Methylocaldum szegediense: one gene and its partner. The protein of the gene in region 2 interacts with the protein of the main gene of each other region in a pairwise test. Links are inferred from orthologs where the notes say so. Each region holds a gene or a part of one and is shown on either strand. Other genes may lie near its edges. The genes, in order: gyrB and gyrA.

Region 1 (7,002 bases), 430 kb from region 2 along the record:
TGTTTTGGCGTCCAAGGAGGAACAGGCGGCGTTCCTTTGCCGCGCACTCGGCGATATCCCAGGGGTCGAAGATGTCCATTTCTGTTTTTTCGGATCGTTCGTACCGGAGCCCATCAAGCTAGCCGGGGACGCGGTATGCGGATATTGTACGAACACCTCGCCTTCATTCGAGATAAGGCGCTGCTGCGCAGTGACGAACGGCTGCAAGGAATCTATCGCCTTGCGGGCATCCTCGGGGCTGTACGGATTCTTGATCCTTGGGATCAACAGCCGATCCGCGTTCGCGCCTTACGCGCCGTACGTCGCCAACACAGCCAATTTCCTCGCGACGTTGCTTGAAAAGCGGCAAACCAAGCAACGCTTGCAGCAAGTACTGAGTGATCTGGAAGATCAGGTCGCGGCCCGTACGGCTGATCTGGTCGAGAAAAACGCGCGCCTGGAAGCAGAAATCGCAAGGCGAGAAGCCGCCGAGGCAGCGCTGCACGAGGCATACGAACAGCTCGAACGCAGAGTCGAGGAGCGTACGGCCGCTTTGAAATCGAGCGAGGAACGACTTCAGAGTATCATTACGACCGCTGTAGATGGGATCATCACTACCAATAGCGCCGGCGTCATTGAGCTTTTCAATGGTGCGGCGGAACGCTTGTTCGGCTATAAGGCCAGCGAGGTTATTGGGCAACACGTGCGTATTTTGATGCCGACGATGGAGTGCGGATACGATGCAAATCCCATCGAAGCTTTTGTTGGTGCTGATCAGGGGGATATCGCATGTTTGCGTAGGGATGTCGCGGCGCGGCATAAGAACGGATCGGTTTTTCCGGCGGAGCTGACCGTCAGCGAAATGGAGATCGGAGGGGAGAGAAAGTTTACTGGCATCATACGCGATATCAGTGAACGGAAATGGGCAGAAACGGCTCTTAGGGAAAGTGAGGCACGGTTTCGGGCCATGGCCGAAACCGTACCAGATATTCTGTTCACCAGTGACGCCTACGGCCGCATCGAGTATGTCAGTCCTCGTTTCTACGAGCTCACCGGCTTGACCGAGAATTCCGGGGGCACGGATTGGGTTAGGGCGATACATCCCGATGACTGCGAAAACGTGCGGGTACGGTGGCGGAAATCGGTCAGAACGAAGGAACCGTTTCAAGCGAAGTTTCGTCTTCGTGCGGTGGATGGTGGTTATCAATGGTTCCAGGTTCGGGCCCGCCCTATTTACGACGAGGGGAATTGTGCAAGCAAATGGTTCGGGACCTGTTCGGATATCGACGAACTCGTCCGCATTCAGAGTGCGCTCGAGGAAGGCGACCGCCGAAAGAACGAATTCTTGGCGATGCTTTCCCATGAGTTGCGCAACCCTCTGGCGCCCATATGCAACGCCGTTCAGGTGTTAGGCCTGTTAGATCTTCCGGATCCGCGGCTGCGCTGGGTGAAAGAGATGATCGAGCGCCAGGTCAAGCATTTGGTTCATTTAGTCGACGATCTCTTGGATGTGTCGCGCTTTACCCGCGGAAAGATCACGCTCAAGCAGGAAGCGATAGAACTGTCGGAAGTCATCGAGCGCGCGGTAGAAGCGACTGAGGGCATCATCAAGGCCCAGGAGCATCAGCTTTCGATCTCCTACCCGGACGAGCCGGTATGGCTAAAGGGAGATAGCGTCAGGCTGGTTCAAATATTGACCAATCTCCTGAACAATGCAGCCAAATACACACCGCATGGCGGGCGTATCGATCTTACGGCGGTCGTAGATCACGGCAAAGTCGTAGTCTCGGTTAGCGACACTGGGATCGGTATTCCGCCGGAGCTTTTGCCTCATATTTTTGACCTTTTCACGCAGGCCGATCGCTCCTTGGACCGGTCGCAAGGGGGCCTCGGAATCGGCCTGACCCTGGTGCGAAAACTGGTCGAAATGCACGGCGGGAGTATCGAAGCTTCGAGCAAAGGCCCGGGTCTGGGGAGTGAATTCGTGGTGAGGTTGCCGCGCATGGATATCACGGAATTGAGGACCCAGCGCGGCGGGGCGAAATAGGAAACAATTGGAAGCCGGAAACAGCCGGTTAACCGACAGCCGAGCTCCGTAACAGGGCTCGACTTTTCGAGCGCGATTGAGGATCGGTCGGCTGCGGTCAGACTGCCACGTCGGCTGGTATGTGAGGATGAGGGTCGTAGCCCTCGATCTGAAAATCGTCGATCCGGTAGCTGAACAGATCGGTGGGTTTGCGCTTGATATGTAGCCGCGGGAACGCGCGCGGCTCGCGTTCGATCTGGAGCCGCGCTTGCGGGATGTGATTCAGGTAGAGGTGCACGTCGCAACCGAACCAGACGATTTCTCCGGGTGCGTAACCACATTGGTGGGCGAGAAGGTGGGTCATCAAGGCGAGATTGGCGATGTTCCAACCGAGGCCCAGATAGGCGTCGGCTGAGCGCTGCATTAACGCACCGGACAAGGTGTTCGTCGCTTGGCAGACGAAGAATTGGTAGGTCTTGTGGCAGGGTGGAAGCGCCATATCTTCCAACTGAGCGACGTTCCAACCCTCGAAAAGTAAACGGCGGGAACTGGGGTCGTTTTTTAATCCTTCGATCAGTTGCTGAAGCTGGTCGATTTCTTTGCCGTCGTAAGTCGGCCAGTGACGCCATTGATAGCCATACACGGGTCCGAGGTCGCCCCAACGGGCGGCAAACGCGGCGTCGCTCATGATCCGTCGCTCGAATTCATCTTGACTCACCTGCTCGCCGGTTGCGTCACGGTATTTTTTTAAAGGCCAGTCGGTCCATATCCTTACATTTTGCTCCAATAGCTCGCGGATGTTCCGTCCTCCCGACAACATCCATAAGAGTTCCTTGAAAGCCGTTTTCCAGAAGATCCGCTTGGTGGTGAACAGCGGAAATCCGGCGCTAAGGTCGAACCGCATGGTGTAGCCGAACAACGCGCGGGTGCCTACGCCGGTTCGATCGACTCGCTCATCCCCTTCGGTTATTAGGTTGCGAAGCAAAGTGAGATACTGCTCTTCTGGATGAGGCATGGTGTCGGGTCTCAAGTTATCGAGAGTCGTGCTTTGCGCAGTGACCGTAGAGGGTTTTCAGGAGTTGTCGGTACTCAAAATGGATGTGATCGGGCGACGATAAGCGAGCACCAAAAGGAGAATTCCGACGATGATCATAGGGAAACTCAATATCTGCCCCATGGTGAGCCAGCCGAATGCAAGATAACCGATATGTGCATCGGGCAATCGCACGAACTCGATCAGGAAGCGGAAGATACCATAGAGCAGAAGAAACAGCCCGCTTACGGCCATGGTTGGGGGCGAGCGGCGGCTGAAAAAATGGAGTGCGGCGAAAAGGACGATTCCTTCGAGAAAGGCCTCGTATAGTTGAGTCGGATGGCGTGGCTCGGGGCCGGCATCGGGAAATACCATCGCCCAAGGGACGTTGGTCGGTTTTCCCCAAAGCTCACCGTTGATGAAGTTACCGATTCGACCAGTAAAGAGGCCTATCGGCACATAGCGGGCGACGAAATCGGTAACCGCAAAAAAAGGCGTGTTCTGGCGTCGAGAGAAAATCCACATCGCGACCAGCGCGCCTAGCAATCCGCCGTGAAAAGCCATACCGCCTTCCCAAACTCGGAACAGCATCAAAGGGTCTTGGAGGAAGGCAGGCAAGCTATAGAACAGCATGTATCCGACTCGGCCGCCGACCACGAGGCCGAGCGCGGTATAAAAGACGAGGTCTTCGACCTGGGCGGGACTCCAAGGAAGCCCGGGCTCTTTTGCACGGCGCCGAGCCAGCCACCATGCACCGCCGATGCCGATGACATACATAAGCCCATACCAATGAATCTTCAAGGGACCGATGCTGATAGCCACTGGATCGATTGAAGGATAGGGCAACATTTGGGTGTCTCTCCGTGAATAGGATTCGGATGTGTTCGGGAAAAAAAGTGGTACGAATCGGAAACGCTCGGAAGCTCGGCGAAGAAGTATACCGGGAATGCGGGTCGGGGTGGGTAACCAGGCCAGCTGTTCCACGTGGAACATTTGCGTATGGCTTCAACGGTTCGAGCTTTTCCGAGCGATTGGAAAGGCCCGCTGCGAGAGGGGCCGGTTTCTAGATCGGCCGAGATGGCTAGAGCTCGGAAAGCTTTTTCCAGTCGGATAGGAACATTTTCCGACTTTGGGTTAGCGGTCAAATGTCCAGGTTGGCGACTTCCAAAGCGTTTTTCTCGATGAAATCCCGTCTGGGCTCAACCTGATCGCCCATCAGGGTGGAAAAGACTTCATCGGCGGCTATAGCGTCCTCGATTTTCACCTGTAACAAGCGGCGCGTGTTCGAATCCAAAGTCGTTTCCCATAACTGCTCCGGATTCATCTCGCCGAGCCCTTTATAGCGCTGGATATGCTGTCCCTTCTTCGCCTCCGTCATCATCCATCCGAAAGCCTGTTTGAAGTTCCTTACCCGTTCCTTTTTATCCTCCCATGCTAGGAAGGAGTGCTCGCCGAAAAGACCCTCGACTTTCTGGTTGAAGGAGGCCAGACGTTTATAATCGCCCCCGTTGAAGAATGCAGCGTTGATGTCGAAGGTCTTATGAACTCCGTGCAAGCGCCTACTGACATGGGCCCGAAAGCCGTCGGGCTGGTGAGTAAAATCCAAGTCGATGGCAAAGCTTGCACTGCGGTCAGTGCTGTTTAACCGATCGACCAAAGCCGCGAACCAGGCTTCGGTCGCCTTCGGATCGCTCATCGCGGTAGCATCGAGGACCGGATGTTCGAGGAGCGTGTTTAGCAAAGTCTCGTCGTAGCGATGAGCGAGACGTTGAATCAGGGACTGGATGGTCAAATATTCCCGTGCAAGTTGCTCGAGTCCCTGACCCTGGATCGGGGGCGTGGTTTCGTCGATGTGAAGACGGGTTTTTTCGAGTGCAAGCTGCAATAGATATTCATTGAGTTCGGCGTCATCCTTAACGTAATGTTCCTGCTTGCCTTTCTTGACTTTGTAAAGCGGCGGCTGGGCGATATAGATGTGGCCGCGCTCGATTAGCTCGGGCATCTGCCGATAGAAGAAGGTCAAAAGCAGCGTACGGATGTGCGAACCGTCGATATCGGCATCGGTCATGATGATGATGCGATGGTAGCGTAACTTGTTCGGATCGTATTCTTCCCGGCCAATTCCGCAGCCAAGGGCAGTGATGAGCGTGCCGACTTCTTCGGAGGACAGCATCTTGTCGAACCGGGCCCGCTCGACGTTGAGAATCTTACCTTTGAGGGGAAGTATCGCTTGAGTGCGCCGATCGCGGCCTTGTTTGGCCGACCCGCCGGCGGAATCGCCCTCTACGATGAACAGCTCTGACAAAGTCGGATCGCGTTCCTGGCAATCCGCCAGCTTGCCAGGCAACCCGGCGATGTCCAAGGCGTTCTTCCGTCGGGTCATTTCTCGCGCCTTGCGGGCCGCCTCCCGGGCACGGGCGGCATCGATCATCTTGTTTGCGATGAGACGGGCGATCGAGGGGTTTTCCAGGAGAAACTCTTGAAATTTTTCCCCCATGGCCGACTCCACGACAGGCTTTACCTCAGAGGAGACGAGCTTGTCTTTGGTCTGAGACGAAAACTTCGGGTCGGGAACCTTGACCGAGAGGACCGCGGTTAAGCCTTCACGAGCATCATCGCCCGAGGTTGGGATTTTCTGCTTTTTCAACAAGCCCTGTTCTTCGATGTATTGATTGAGCGTGCGGGTAAGCGCGGCGCGGAAACCGGCCAGATGGGTGCCTCCATCGCGTTGCGGAATATTATTAGTGAAACAGAAGATGTTCTCTTGATACGAATCGTTCCACTGCATGGCGACCTCGACCACCATGCCGTCCTTCTCCGTCTGGAAGTAAAAGACCTTGTCGAACAAGGGAGTCTTGTTCTTGTTCAGATGTTCGACAAAAGCCCGGATGCCTCCCTCGAACTCGAAGACATCAGTTTTCGCAGTACGTTCGTCCTCAAGCGTTATGCGAACACCAGAATTTAGGAACGACAGTTCGCGGAGACGCTTGGCGAGAATGTCGTAATGAAACTCGATATTGCTAAAGATAGCGGGGCTGGGTTTGAAGCGGATGGTCGTCCCGGTTCCGTCCGCGTCGCCGATCTGCGCAAGGGGTGCCAAGGGCTCGCCGTCGCGGTACTCTTGCCGATAACGTTTTCCGCCGCGTTTAATTTCGAGTATCAAATGTTCGGATAGGGCATTCACAACCGAGACGCCAACGCCGTGAAGTCCGCCGGAAACCTTATAGACGTTATCGTCGAATTTGCCCCCCGCGTGTAAAACGGTCATGATGACCTCGGCGGCGGAACGGCCCTCTTCTTCGTGAATATCGACCGGAATTCCGCGGCCGTCATCGGCGACGGTTACTGATTCGTCGCTGTGAATAATGACTCGGATCGTCTTGCAGTGCCCGGCCAGAGCCTCATCGATAGAATTATCGACAACCTCGAAGACCATGTGATGAAGGCCCGAGCCGTCGTCAGTATCACCGATATACATACCCGGGCGCTTACGGACGGCATCGAGCCCCTTCAGGACCTTGATGGCGGTGCTGTCATAATCTTTAGCGAGTTTGGTCATGCTCATTCTTGGTTTACGCTTGCGTTACTTGCCCATGTTCCACGTGGAACACTGCGGCATCATGGTCTACGGCGTCTCTAATGATTCGGTCAGCCGTCGCGGTGATGAAAAATTGAGTGGGATGCTCCCGTAACAAGCCGAGAAGTCTGTTTTTGTTGTGCTCATCCAGCTCTGAAGCAATATCATCAATCAGTACGCATGCGCTCCCACCTACGCTCTCTTCCATGAGCAACGCCTGAGCCAACAAAAGCGAATACACCAAAAGTTTCATTTGGCCGCGGGAGAGGTAAGCTCTCGCCGGACGGCCTTCCAGCGAGATCGAGAAGTCGGCTTTGTGGGGACCCGATTGCGTATATCCGAGGCGAATGTCCGATGCGACATCTTCTTGCAACGCCGCTTCCAGAG
Region 2 (11,037 bases):
CCTGCTTGCCCTTGCCGGCTGCTTGCGTCGCGCGGTCGGCAGCGGACGCGGCTTCAGCCGCGCTGCGAGCGATCGCCTGAACGGTGGCGGTCATTTCGTCGATGGCAGTCGCCACCAAGGCGATTTCCGACTCCTGCTGGGCAAGATCGCTGCTGGTCTGGGCTGCGGCCTGGCGGGTCTGGGTCGCCATGGCTTGGAGTCGGCCGGCGGCGTCGTCGAAGCGCCCGATAACGGTTCGCAGTCGAGCCTGCAGGGAAAGCATGGCGGTTTGCAATTGGCCCACTTCGTCGTTCCGGCCGGCATAAACCTTTCGGGCGATGCCGTTATCGATGAACCGCTTGGAATAGTCCGCCGCTTGGGTGAGTGGCTTGGTCAAAAGCCGAGCCATGACGGCCGCAACTGCCAAACTCGCGGCGGTGGTGGCAACAAACACGGGATCGAACTCGCCCCGGACGAAATGGACGACCGGGAGAGGCGCTAGGGCGACCACGAATCCGACGAACGTTTTTGCTGCGAAACCCAGATCGGAAAGCGACGCTCGCTTTAGCTTTTTTTCGCGCATCGAACGGTAAAGGTTTTCTGCCCTGGCGACATGCTCAGGCGAAGGCCTGACTCTTACCGACTCGTAACCGACCACCCGGTCTTTATCGAGCATCGGCATGACGAAAGCGTCGACCCAATAGTAATCTCCATTCTTGCAGCGATTTTTTACGATGCCCATCCAGGGGTTCCGGTTCTTGATGGTGGACCAGAGATCAGCGAAGGCTTCCGGCGGCATGTCTGGATGTCGGACCAGATTGTGACTCTTGCCGAGCATTTCCTCGGCGGTGAAGCCGGCTACCGCTTGAAAGTCCTTGTTTGCGTACGTAACGATGCCCTTTAGGTCGGTGGTCGAGATGAGTTGTGTGCCGGCAGGATAGGTTCTTTCGTGATCGGTGACGGGCAGATTGATTCTCATAGGATCGCCTAATGGATTCCACTCGAACGGGAGTGCGGAAATCCGTTTTCCATGTCGGCCGTCGAGATAGGAGTCGTTTAGTTATTCTTGGAATTGCCGAGCGCGCTCGCATCCAGAGATGCAGCCGAGACTGCGTCGGGGACGACTTAAATTATAGGTAAGAGAGCCGTTTTTAAATGTGCGAACCGATTTTGTAGGCGTGTTTTAGAGAAATCTAAATCGCGTTCTCGGATTCGCATATTTGCCAAGCTGGACTAATTTTTAGGCCAATTCTCCTTAAAACTTCTGTCCACCGGGTCCGCAGCATCGTCGTGGTCTTTCGGGACGGCGCCGAGGTCAACCGCCCGCCCGGAGGTCCCGGTCTGTTGCTGCCTATTTCTTAGAGGTCCGTGATGCCTGAACAAACCGATACGCTGATTGGCCACCTGTTAGAAGTCCGCAATGGTCGATTCGTAGCCAAGTTGCTGAACGAGAAAGACGGTTTTCGCCCGACGCTGAAAGCGGCCGACGAGGTCAAGGTGGTCGGGCAGGTAGGTTCTTACGTGTCCGTCCGTCAGCACGGCTTTCGATCGTTGGCCTTGATCAATCACGTAGAGGCGGATCGTTCCGACGGGAGGCGCTGCCGTTCTGCGGCCGGCTGCTTGGTTGCGCTGACGCCGCTCGGGCAGATCACCGAGGATGGTGTATTCCATCGCGGGGTAAGGCATTTTCCGACACCCGGCGCGGAGGTTCACATCGTAGCCGAGGAGGAAATTGATTCGATTTTCGCGAAGCACCGGCAGTACCAGTTCGAATTCGGTCATCTCCACAGCCATCCCTCGACGGCCGTTCATTTGGATCCGTCGGCCTTGTGCAGCCGCCATTTCGCGATTCTCGGACAGTCCGGCTCCGGTAAGTCATGGTCGGTGGCAAGCCTTATTCAGCGCATGGTCGATGCCATGCCGAACGCACACATCATCTTGCTCGATCTGCACGGCGAGTATTGTTGGAGAGATCGAACCAGGGCTTTGCACTCCGCTTTCAAGCCGGAACAGACGCGTTATCTCGACGCGCGGGCGCTGGAGATTCCTTATTGGCTTATGACCTTCGCGGAGTTAGTCGACTTGTTGGTTGACCGCAACGATCCGGGAGCCGCCATACAGACGGCGTTTTTACGCGAGACGATTTTCGAGTTGAAGAAAAAGGAGGCAAAAGTCCTTGATTTGGAGACGATTTCACTCGACTCGCCGATCTATTTTTCCTTGCGCGAGGTTTACGAGACCTTCAAAGAAGCGAATGAATTCCGCACCGATTTCGGCAAGACCAAAGGCCCGCTGTTTGGTCAGTTCGACGAGTTTTTGGTCAAACTGCTAAGCCGGCTCAATGATGTGCGTTACGATTTTTTGCTCAATCCGGTGAGGCGAAACCGCTCGGAAACCCTGCCGGGGCTGTTGCGGGATTTCGTTGGCCTGGGCGATCCGAAATGCCAGGTCACAGTCATCGATCTGAGTCCGGTGCCGTTCGATGTTCGTCCGACGGTTTCTGCGCAGATCGGCCGGTTGGCCTTCGAATTCAATTACTGGAACCCGTTCAACCGCGAATTCCCGATTCTGCTGGTCTGCGAGGAAGCTCATGCCTACATTCCCCGTGAATCCAACACCCAGTTCGAAGGAACTCGCAAGAGCATGGAACGCATCGCCAAGGAAGGACGTAAGTACGGCGTCGGCTTGGGCGTGATTAGTCAACGGCCCCACGAGCTGTCGGAAACAGTATTGTCTCAATGCGGTACATATATCTGTCTGCGCATTACCAATCCCGATGACCAGGATTACGTGCGCAAGCTGGTGCCGGAAGGCGAAACTGATTTGGTCGATATCTTGACTTCTCTCGGTCGCGGTGAAGCGATGATTCTCGGTGAGGCGATCCCGCTTCCCACCCGGACCCAGATTCACAAACCCGATCCTACGCCCAACAGCAACGATGCGGATTTCTACACCGCCTGGACATCGGGTCCGGAAAACTTGGACATTGAAGGTATCGTTGACCGCTGGAGACGGCAGGGAAGGTAAGCCGGCGGTGGTCTGAGCAAATTTTTGCCGTTCCAAGGAAAACCTGGGGCGGCAACGCCTTAGCTCGGCTCGCTGAAGCTCTTCCACAACCTTATCCACAGAAACGGTGGATAACCACAGTTCTGCTTTAGTGGAGCGGCCTCGTCTCAAAGGTTATAATGCCCCCCGGTAATTGCGCTGCATTTTCATTGCGGCGCTGCTCCTTCACGGTACAGCGATCCCTCATGACTTCCTTCGCCAAAGAAATCATTCCGGTCAATCTCGAAGACGAGATGAAGCAGTCCTACCTCGATTACGCCATGAGCGTGATCGTGGGACGGGCCTTACCGGATGTTCGCGACGGCCTGAAACCGGTGCATCGGCGCGTGCTCTACGCCATGCACGAATTGAGCAACGACTGGAACAAACCTTATAAGAAATCCGCCCGCGTGGTGGGCGATGTCATCGGTAAATACCATCCTCACGGCGACGCCGCAGTTTACGACACCATCGTGCGCATGGCCCAGCCGTTCTCGCTGCGCTACATGTTGATCGATGGCCAAGGCAATTTCGGGTCGGTGGACGGGGATCCGCCGGCGGCCATGCGTTATACCGAAGTGCGCATGGCCCGGATTGCACACGAACTGCTTGCGGATCTCGAGAAAGAAACGGTCGACTTCGTTCCGAACTACGACGAATCCGAGAAAGAGCCTTCCGTGTTGCCAACGCGCATTCCGAATCTGCTTATCAATGGTTCGGCTGGCATCGCGGTAGGCATGGCGACCAACATCCCGCCCCACAATCTCAACGAAGTCATCGATGCCTGCTTGCTGCTGATCGAGAAACCGGATGCCAGTATTGCCGAACTGATGGAACACATTCCGGGTCCGGATTTTCCCACGGCGGGAATCATCAACGGGGCGAGCGGCATCCGAGAAGCGTATCTTACCGGGCGGGGGCGAATTTTCATCCGAGCCCGCTGCGATTTCGAGGATGACGGTGGGCGCACCAGCATCGTCGTCACCGAGCTGCCGTACCAGGTGAACAAGGCGCGGCTCATGGAAAAAATCGCCGAGCTGGTCAAGGAAGGAAAGCTGGAGGGTATTTCCGGACTGCGCGACGAATCGGACAAGGAGGGCATGCGCATGGTGATCGAGCTCAAGCGCGGCGAAGTGCCGGAAGTAGTGCTGAACAATCTGTATCAGCAGACCGCCATGCAGAGCGTGTTCGGCATCAATATGGTGGCCTTGGCGGATGGCCGCCCGCGCTGCATGAATCTCAAGGAGTTGCTCGCGGCCTTCATCGACCATCGCCGCGAAGTCGTCACCCGGCGCACGCTGTACGATCTCAGAAAGGCGCGCGAGCGGGCTCATATCCTGGAAGGACAGGCCGTCGCCCTCGCGAATATCGACGAAGTGATCGAACTGATCAAGACCTCGCCCACCCCGGCGGACGCGAAACAGCGGCTGCTGGAGCGCACCTGGCGTCCAGGAGTGGTTTCGGAGCTTCTGGCGCGGGCGGAGGACGCGATGCGGTCGCGTCCGGAAAACCTTGCGGTCGGTTATGGTTTGACCGAAAACGGCTACAACCTGTCACCCGAGCAGGCGCAGGCGATCTTGGATCTCCGTCTGCACCGCCTGACCGGTCTCGAACAGGACAAGATCATTGACGAGTACAAGCAGCTCTTGGCGCAGATCGACGAGTTCCTGGAAATTCTGGCCAGTGACAAGCGGCTGATGGAAGTCATCCGCGACGAGCTCCTAGCCATCCGCGAGCAGTTCGGCGACAAGCGCCGCACCCAAATCATCGAGGATCATCTCGATTTATCCGCCGAAGATTTGATTACCGAGGAAGATGTGGTGGTCACGGTCTCGCACGAGGGCTACGTGAAATCGCAGCCTCTCAGTGCCTATCGTGCGCAGCGGCGAGGCGGTCGCGGCAAGGCGGCTGCGACGACCAAGGAAGAGGATTTCATCGAAAAACTTATAGTGGCCAACACCCACGACACCATTCTGTGTTTTTCGAGCGTGGGCAAAGTGTACTGGCTCAAAGTCTACGAGCTACCTTCGGCCAGCCGGGCTTCGCGCGGCAAGCCTTTCGTCAATCTCCTACCGTTGGAGCAGGGCGAGCGCATCAATGCCATTCTGCCGGTGCGGGAGTTCGATGGAAGCCATTATGTGTTCATGGCGACAGCATCCGGCATCGTCAAGAAAGTGGCCCTAGGGGAATTCGAACGTCCGCGCCCGTCTGGGAAAATCGCCATCGATCTTCGCCAGGACGATTATTTGGTGAATGCTGCCATCACAGACGGCAAGCAGCGGGTCATGCTGTTCAGCAATGCGGGCAAGGCCGTTTGCTTCGAGGAGGACGACGTCCGGCCTATGGGGCGCGGCGCGACCGGCGTTCGTGGTATGACGCTGAACGACGGACAAAAGATCATCGCTCTCATTATCGGCACCGAGGGATCGGTGTTGAATGTCACCGAAAACGGCTTCGGCAAACGCACGGCCCTAAGCGAGTTCCCGGTACATCGTCGCGGTGGTCAGGGTGTGATCGCCATTCAAACCAGCGAACGTAACGGCTCGGTGGTCGGCGCTGTGCTGGTACAGGACTCGGATGAAATCATGTTGATCACGGACGCCGGCACACTCGTAAGGACGCGAGTCGAAGAGATTCGGGAACTCGGACGCAACACCCAGGGTGTGATGGTCATTCGTCTCAATCCGGGCGAAAAAGTGGTCGGAGTGGACAGGATTCCGGTTCTCGAGGGCGAAAACGAGGAATTGGCGGAGTCGAATGGAAACGAGGAGGGTGGCGATGGCTAGGATTTTCAATTTCAGCGCGGGACCGTCCATGCTTCCGGAGGCGGTATTGTTGCGCGCGCGCGAAGAATTGCCGGATTGGCACTCCACCGGCATGTCGATCATGGAAATGAGCCACCGGGGCAAGGATTTTGTCGCCGTCGCTGAAAAATCCGAAGCGGATCTGCGAGAACTACTGGCGATTCCGGCCAACTATAAGGTCCTGTTTTTGCAAGGCGGCGCGACCGGGCAGTTCGCGGCGGTTCCGATGAATCTGTTACGGGGGAGATCTAAGGCCTGTTACGTCAATACCGGTCTTTGGTCGGAAAAGGCCATTGCCGAGGCCGAGCGTTACTGCTCAGTGACCGTTGCGGCGAGCTCCAAGGAAAGTGGATTTGTGACGATTCCGGATCGCGCGGACTGGCGAATCGATCAAGATGCCGCTTATCTCCATTACACCGCTAACGAAACCATCGGCGGGGTTGAATTCCAGGACATCCCGGACTCGGCCGGTCTGCCGCTGGTTTGCGATATGTCGTCCAATATCCTGTCGAGGCCATTGGATGTCACGCGATTCGGGCTGATTTATGCCGGGGCACAGAAAAACATGGGGCCTTCCGGCATCGTCGTGGTGATCGTGCGTGACGACCTCATCGGGCAGGCTCGCGATGACACACCCTCGATCTTCAACTATAAGAAGCAGGCTGACAGCGGTTCCATGCTCAACACACCGCCGACCTACAACTGGTATTTGCTCGGCCTGGTACTGGAGTGGCTGAAAGAGCAGGGCGGATTGGCTGCCGTCGAGGCGCGCAACATACGTAAGGCGGAAAAACTGTATGCCGCCATCGATAGATCAGCGCTCTATTCGAATCCCGTCGACCCGGCTTATCGCTCCCGCATGAACGTTCCGTTTCGGTTGGCGAAAACGGACCTCGAAAAAACGTTTCTGGCGGAGGCTAGGGCGGCAGGATTAGTCAACCTCGAGGGGCACCGGTCGGTGGGCGGATTCAGGGCGAGTATCTATAACGCCATGCCTGAAGAAGGCGTCGATGCCCTGATCGAATTTATGCGCGAATTCGAGCGCAAATACGGATAGCTTGATGTTCAAGGTTCTCACGTACGACAACATTTCGATAGCCGGTCTGGAGCGATTGCCCCGCGACCGCTACGAGGTTGCGTCGGAAATACAGCATCCGGACGCTATCCTGTTGCGTTCACATAACCTCCACGGCGTGCCGATTCCCGAATCGGTCAAGGCGGTGGGGCGCGCTGGGGCCGGGGTCAACAATATTCCTGTCGCCGAGTATTCGAAGCGCGGCGTTCCAGTGTTCAACGCTCCGGGTGCCAACGCCAATGCCGTGAAAGAGCTGGTCATCGCGGGCATGCTGCTGGCGGCCCGGAATATTTGCGCCGCTTGGGATTTTGCCCGCCAGCTGGAGGGTGACGACGAAGTCATTCATCATCAGGTGGAAAAGCATAAGAAGCAATTTGCGGGTTTTGAGCTGGCGGGCAAGACTCTGGGTGTTTTGGGGTTGGGGGCGATCGGTGTCAAAGTAGCGAATGCGGCGGTGGCTTTGGGTATGCACGTGATCGGTTACGATCCTCTGCTAACGGTCGAAAGCGCTTGGCAGTTGTCTTCGTCGGTTGCGCGGGCCGCAAGCATTGACGATTTGATCGCCAAAGTCGACCTTCTCACGCTTCATGTGCCCCTGAACGATCAGACGCGCCACCTCGTGAATGCCGCGCGGATCGGTATCATGAAAAAAGGCGCCGTTTTGCTTAATTTTTCCCGTGCCGGCATCGTGGACGATGCCAGTGTTTGCAACGCTTTGAACACGGGCCACCTCACGGCGTATGTGACCGATTTTCCCTCGCGCGTTATGCTCAAGCATCCGCGAGCGATCGTCCTTCCGCACATCGGTGCCTCTACGGCCGAAGCCGAAGAGAACTGTGCGGTTTTTGTGGCCGATCGGATACGGGATTTCCTGGAAAACGGCAACATCCGGCATTCAGTCAATTTTCCGGACGTGGTCATGCCGCGTACCGAAGGCATCCGCTTAGGAATAGCCAACGAGAACGTGCCCAATATGGTGGGGCAGATTTCCAGTGCGCTGGCCGATGCCAACCTCAATATTCTCGATTTATTGAACAAGTCGAGAGGAGAGCTCGCATATACACTCATCGACCTTAATTCCGAGGTTCCGCCGGAAACGCTGGAACGCATCCGTGCCATCAAGGGAGTGCTCTCGGCCCGCGTCATATAACGAGTTGTCATGGCGAATTCGAATAAATCATCGACTGCTGATACTGCGTTGCTTCAGCTCCGTAAGGAGATCGATGCGATCGATGATCGCATCTTGGATCTATTGAATCAGCGTGCTCGCTGTGCTCAGCAAGTCGCCGAGATCAAAACTGCCGCTGGCGAGGTCGATTGTTTTCACCGTCCTGAACGGGAGGCGGAAGTGTTGCGCCGTATTGCCGAAAACAATCGCGGACCTCTGAGCCAAGAGGCAGTCACCCGTTTTTTCCGCGAGTTGATGTCGGAATGCCTGGCTTTGGAAAAACCGCTGGCCGTTGCTTTTCTGGGACCCCAAGGCACGTTCACGCAGCAGGCCGCATATAAACATTTCGGTCATGCCATTCAGGCGCTGCCTTTACCTACCATCGACGAGATTTTCCGAGCCGTTGAAAGCGGCGCTTGCCAATACGGCGTGGTGCCCGTCGAAAATTCGACCGAGGGTGTGATCACGCATACCCTGGACAGTTTTCTCCGGTCCTTTTTGCTCATCGCCGGCGAAGTGGGGTTGCGGATTCATCACAACCTGATGAGTACGGTGAGCAGTTCGGAGGAGATACGGGAAGTCTTCTCCCATCAGCAATCACTTGCGCAGTGTCGAGGATGGCTGGATCGTTATCTTCCGAACGTTCGGAGGACGCCCGTGAGCAGCAACGCCGAGGCGGCGCGACTGGCCGCGGTTATGCCGAATACCGCAGCCATAGCAGGGGAAGTGGCGGCCGAGCTGTACGGACTCACTATCCTAGAGCGCAACATCGAGGACGAACCCGACAATACCACGCGATTTCTGGTTATCGGACGAAACCCAGTCGGCGCCACCGGAAACGACAAGACCTCATTGCTTCTTTCGACCCGGAACAACCCCGGTGCTCTTTATGCCGTTCTCGAGCCGTTTGCCAGACATGGCATCAGCATGACTAAAATCGAGTCTAGGCCGTCTCGACGGGGGACGTGGGATTATGTTTTTTTCATCGACGTGGAAGGACACCGCGACGATCCTCGATTGGCGGAAGCCTTAAAGGATGTTGAGAAAAGTGTCACCATGTTGAAAATCTTGGGCTCTTACCCTCGAGCCTCGTTTTGATGCTTGATCCCGGTACTCGACTCGCTTCCATGAAAGTAGAACACCTAGCTGCTCCCGGAGTTCGGGCGCTCACCCCTTATCTGCCTGGTAAACCCATTAGCGAATTGGAGCGGGAACTGGGACTTTCCACTATCGTCAAATTGGCGTCAAACGAGAACCCGCGCGGACCGAGCCCTAAGGCGCTCGAAGCAGCCCGTCGCGCGCTATCCGAGAGCCATCTTTATCCGGACGGCGGCGGTTTCGAGCTCAAGGCTGCTTTATCGGCCAAACTCAATGTGCGGCCTGAACAGATTACCTTGGGTAACGGTTCCAACGACGTCCTGGAATTGGTGGCCCGCGTTTTCCTATCCGCTGAGTCGAAAGCGATCTATTCCGAGTATGCTTTTGCAATTTACCCCATCGTGACCCAGGCCGTCGGCGCGAAGGCTGCCGTTGCACCGGCCCATGACGGTTCACGCGGGCCTCGTTATGGCCATGATTTGCAGGCCATGGCGCAACGGGTAGACGAAACGACACGGCTGGTCTTCATCGCCAATCCCAATAATCCGACCGGGACCTATTTGACGAAATCGGAGTTACGCGGTTTTCTCGACCACCTCCCGAAAGATGTTGTCGCGGTAGTGGACGAGGCTTATTTCGAGTATGTCGATGCCCCGGATTATCCAGATTGCATTGCGTGGCTGCCCGATTTTCCCAATTTGATCGTTACGCGCACGTTCTCCAAGGCCTATGGGCTGGCAGGGCTTCGGGTCGGCTATGCCGTGTCGAGCCCGTCGATCGCCGACCTTTTAAATCGTGTAAGGCAACCGTTCAACGTCAACTCGGCGGCCTTGGAAGCCGCCAAGGCCGCACTCGAGGACGAGGAGCATCTGATCCACTCCGTGAATCTGAATCGAGCCGGATTGGTTCAACTGTGTGAAGCTTTTGCCGCGCGCGAGTTGAGCTTTATTCCGTCGGTCGGCAACTTTGTTACTGTTGACGTCGCGAAACCGGCAACCCCGGTTTACGACGCGCTGCTACGACAGGGCGTTATCGTCCGGCCGGTCGGCAATTACGGTTTGCCCAATCATTTACGCGTGACCGTCGGTACCGAGGAAGAAAACCGGATTTTCCTCGACGCGCTGGATCGCGTTCTGGCGCTATGATCAATCGTTTATGCATTATCGGCGTAGGGCTGATCGGCGGATCAGTGGCGCGCGCTGCCCGTGCCAAAGAATTGTGCCATGAGATCGTAGGCGTCGATGCCGACGCCGATAACTTGCGAAGTGCATTGGAATGGGGCGTCATCGACGTCGGCTTTTCTGATGTGGCAAAAGGCGCGGCAAATGCCGATATGGTCATGATAGCCACCCCGGTCGGAAGCTTTGATGTCATTTTCAACGCCTTGAAAGCGATTTGGCCGACCGAAGCAGTTGTGACGGACGCTGGCAGCACGAAATGCAGTGTCATCGAATCCGCCAAAAGAGTTTTCGGTGAAGTTCCCGACAATTTCGTACCCGGGCATCCGATCGCAGGAGCCGAAAAAAGCGGAGTGGGGGCTTCGACGGTTGATTTGTTTCAGGGCAAGCGGGTCATTCTGACGCCTCTCGAGACCACATCGCCTTCAGCCGTGAAGCGGGTCGAGCGTCTTTGGCAATCGATGGGCGCGAAGGTTTACCAAATGGAGCCCGCTCATCATGACGAGGTCTTGGCCGCAACCAGCCATTTACCCCATGTGCTAGCGTTCGCTCTGACGAACATGTTGGGGAAGAAAGACGAACAGCAAGAGATTTTTCAGTTTGCCGCCGGCGGATTTCGAGACTTCACCCGCATTGCATCGAGCGATCCGAAAATGTGGCTGGATATTTGCCTCGCAAACCGACGGGAGA

Evidence for each region.
Region 1: the proteins of gyrA (region 2) and gyrB interact in binary tests that used the Escherichia coli proteins (3 or more experiments, as listed by UniProt). The link is inferred for Methylocaldum szegediense from one-to-one orthologs.

What each region holds. Positions count from the first base shown.
Region 1 is NZ_OX458333.1:2,998,487-3,005,488, forward strand. What follows is about bases 3,892-7,002. They hold gyrB (DNA topoisomerase (ATP-hydrolyzing) subunit B), read right to left. Parts: upstream 6,604-7,002; coding sequence 4,180-6,603; downstream 3,892-4,179. Other genes in these bases: recF (DNA replication/repair protein RecF), read right to left, coding at 6,611-7,002. Also shown: QEN43_RS12920 (sensor histidine kinase), read left to right, coding at 1-2,026; thyA (thymidylate synthase), read right to left, coding at 2,124-3,020; lgt (prolipoprotein diacylglyceryl transferase), read right to left, coding at 3,078-3,887. UniProt on the Escherichia coli protein: DNA gyrase negatively supercoils closed circular double-stranded DNA in an ATP-dependent manner to maintain chromosomes in an underwound state.
Region 2 is NZ_OX458333.1:3,429,862-3,440,898, forward strand. What follows is about bases 2,848-6,020. They hold gyrA (DNA gyrase subunit A), read left to right. Parts: upstream 2,848-3,230; coding sequence 3,231-5,810; downstream 5,811-6,020. Other genes in these bases: QEN43_RS14740 (ATP-binding protein), read left to right, coding at 2,848-3,006; serC (3-phosphoserine/phosphohydroxythreonine transaminase), read left to right, coding at 5,803-6,020. In the rest of the region: QEN43_RS14735 (methyl-accepting chemotaxis protein), read right to left, coding at 1-958; more of QEN43_RS14740, read left to right, coding at 1,351-2,847; more of serC, read left to right, coding at 6,021-6,885; QEN43_RS14755 (phosphoglycerate dehydrogenase), read left to right, coding at 6,890-8,053; pheA (prephenate dehydratase), read left to right, coding at 8,063-9,169; hisC (histidinol-phosphate transaminase), read left to right, coding at 9,199-10,314; QEN43_RS14770 (prephenate dehydrogenase), read left to right, coding at 10,311-11,037. UniProt on the Escherichia coli protein: A type II topoisomerase that negatively supercoils closed circular double-stranded (ds) DNA in an ATP-dependent manner to maintain chromosomes in an underwound state.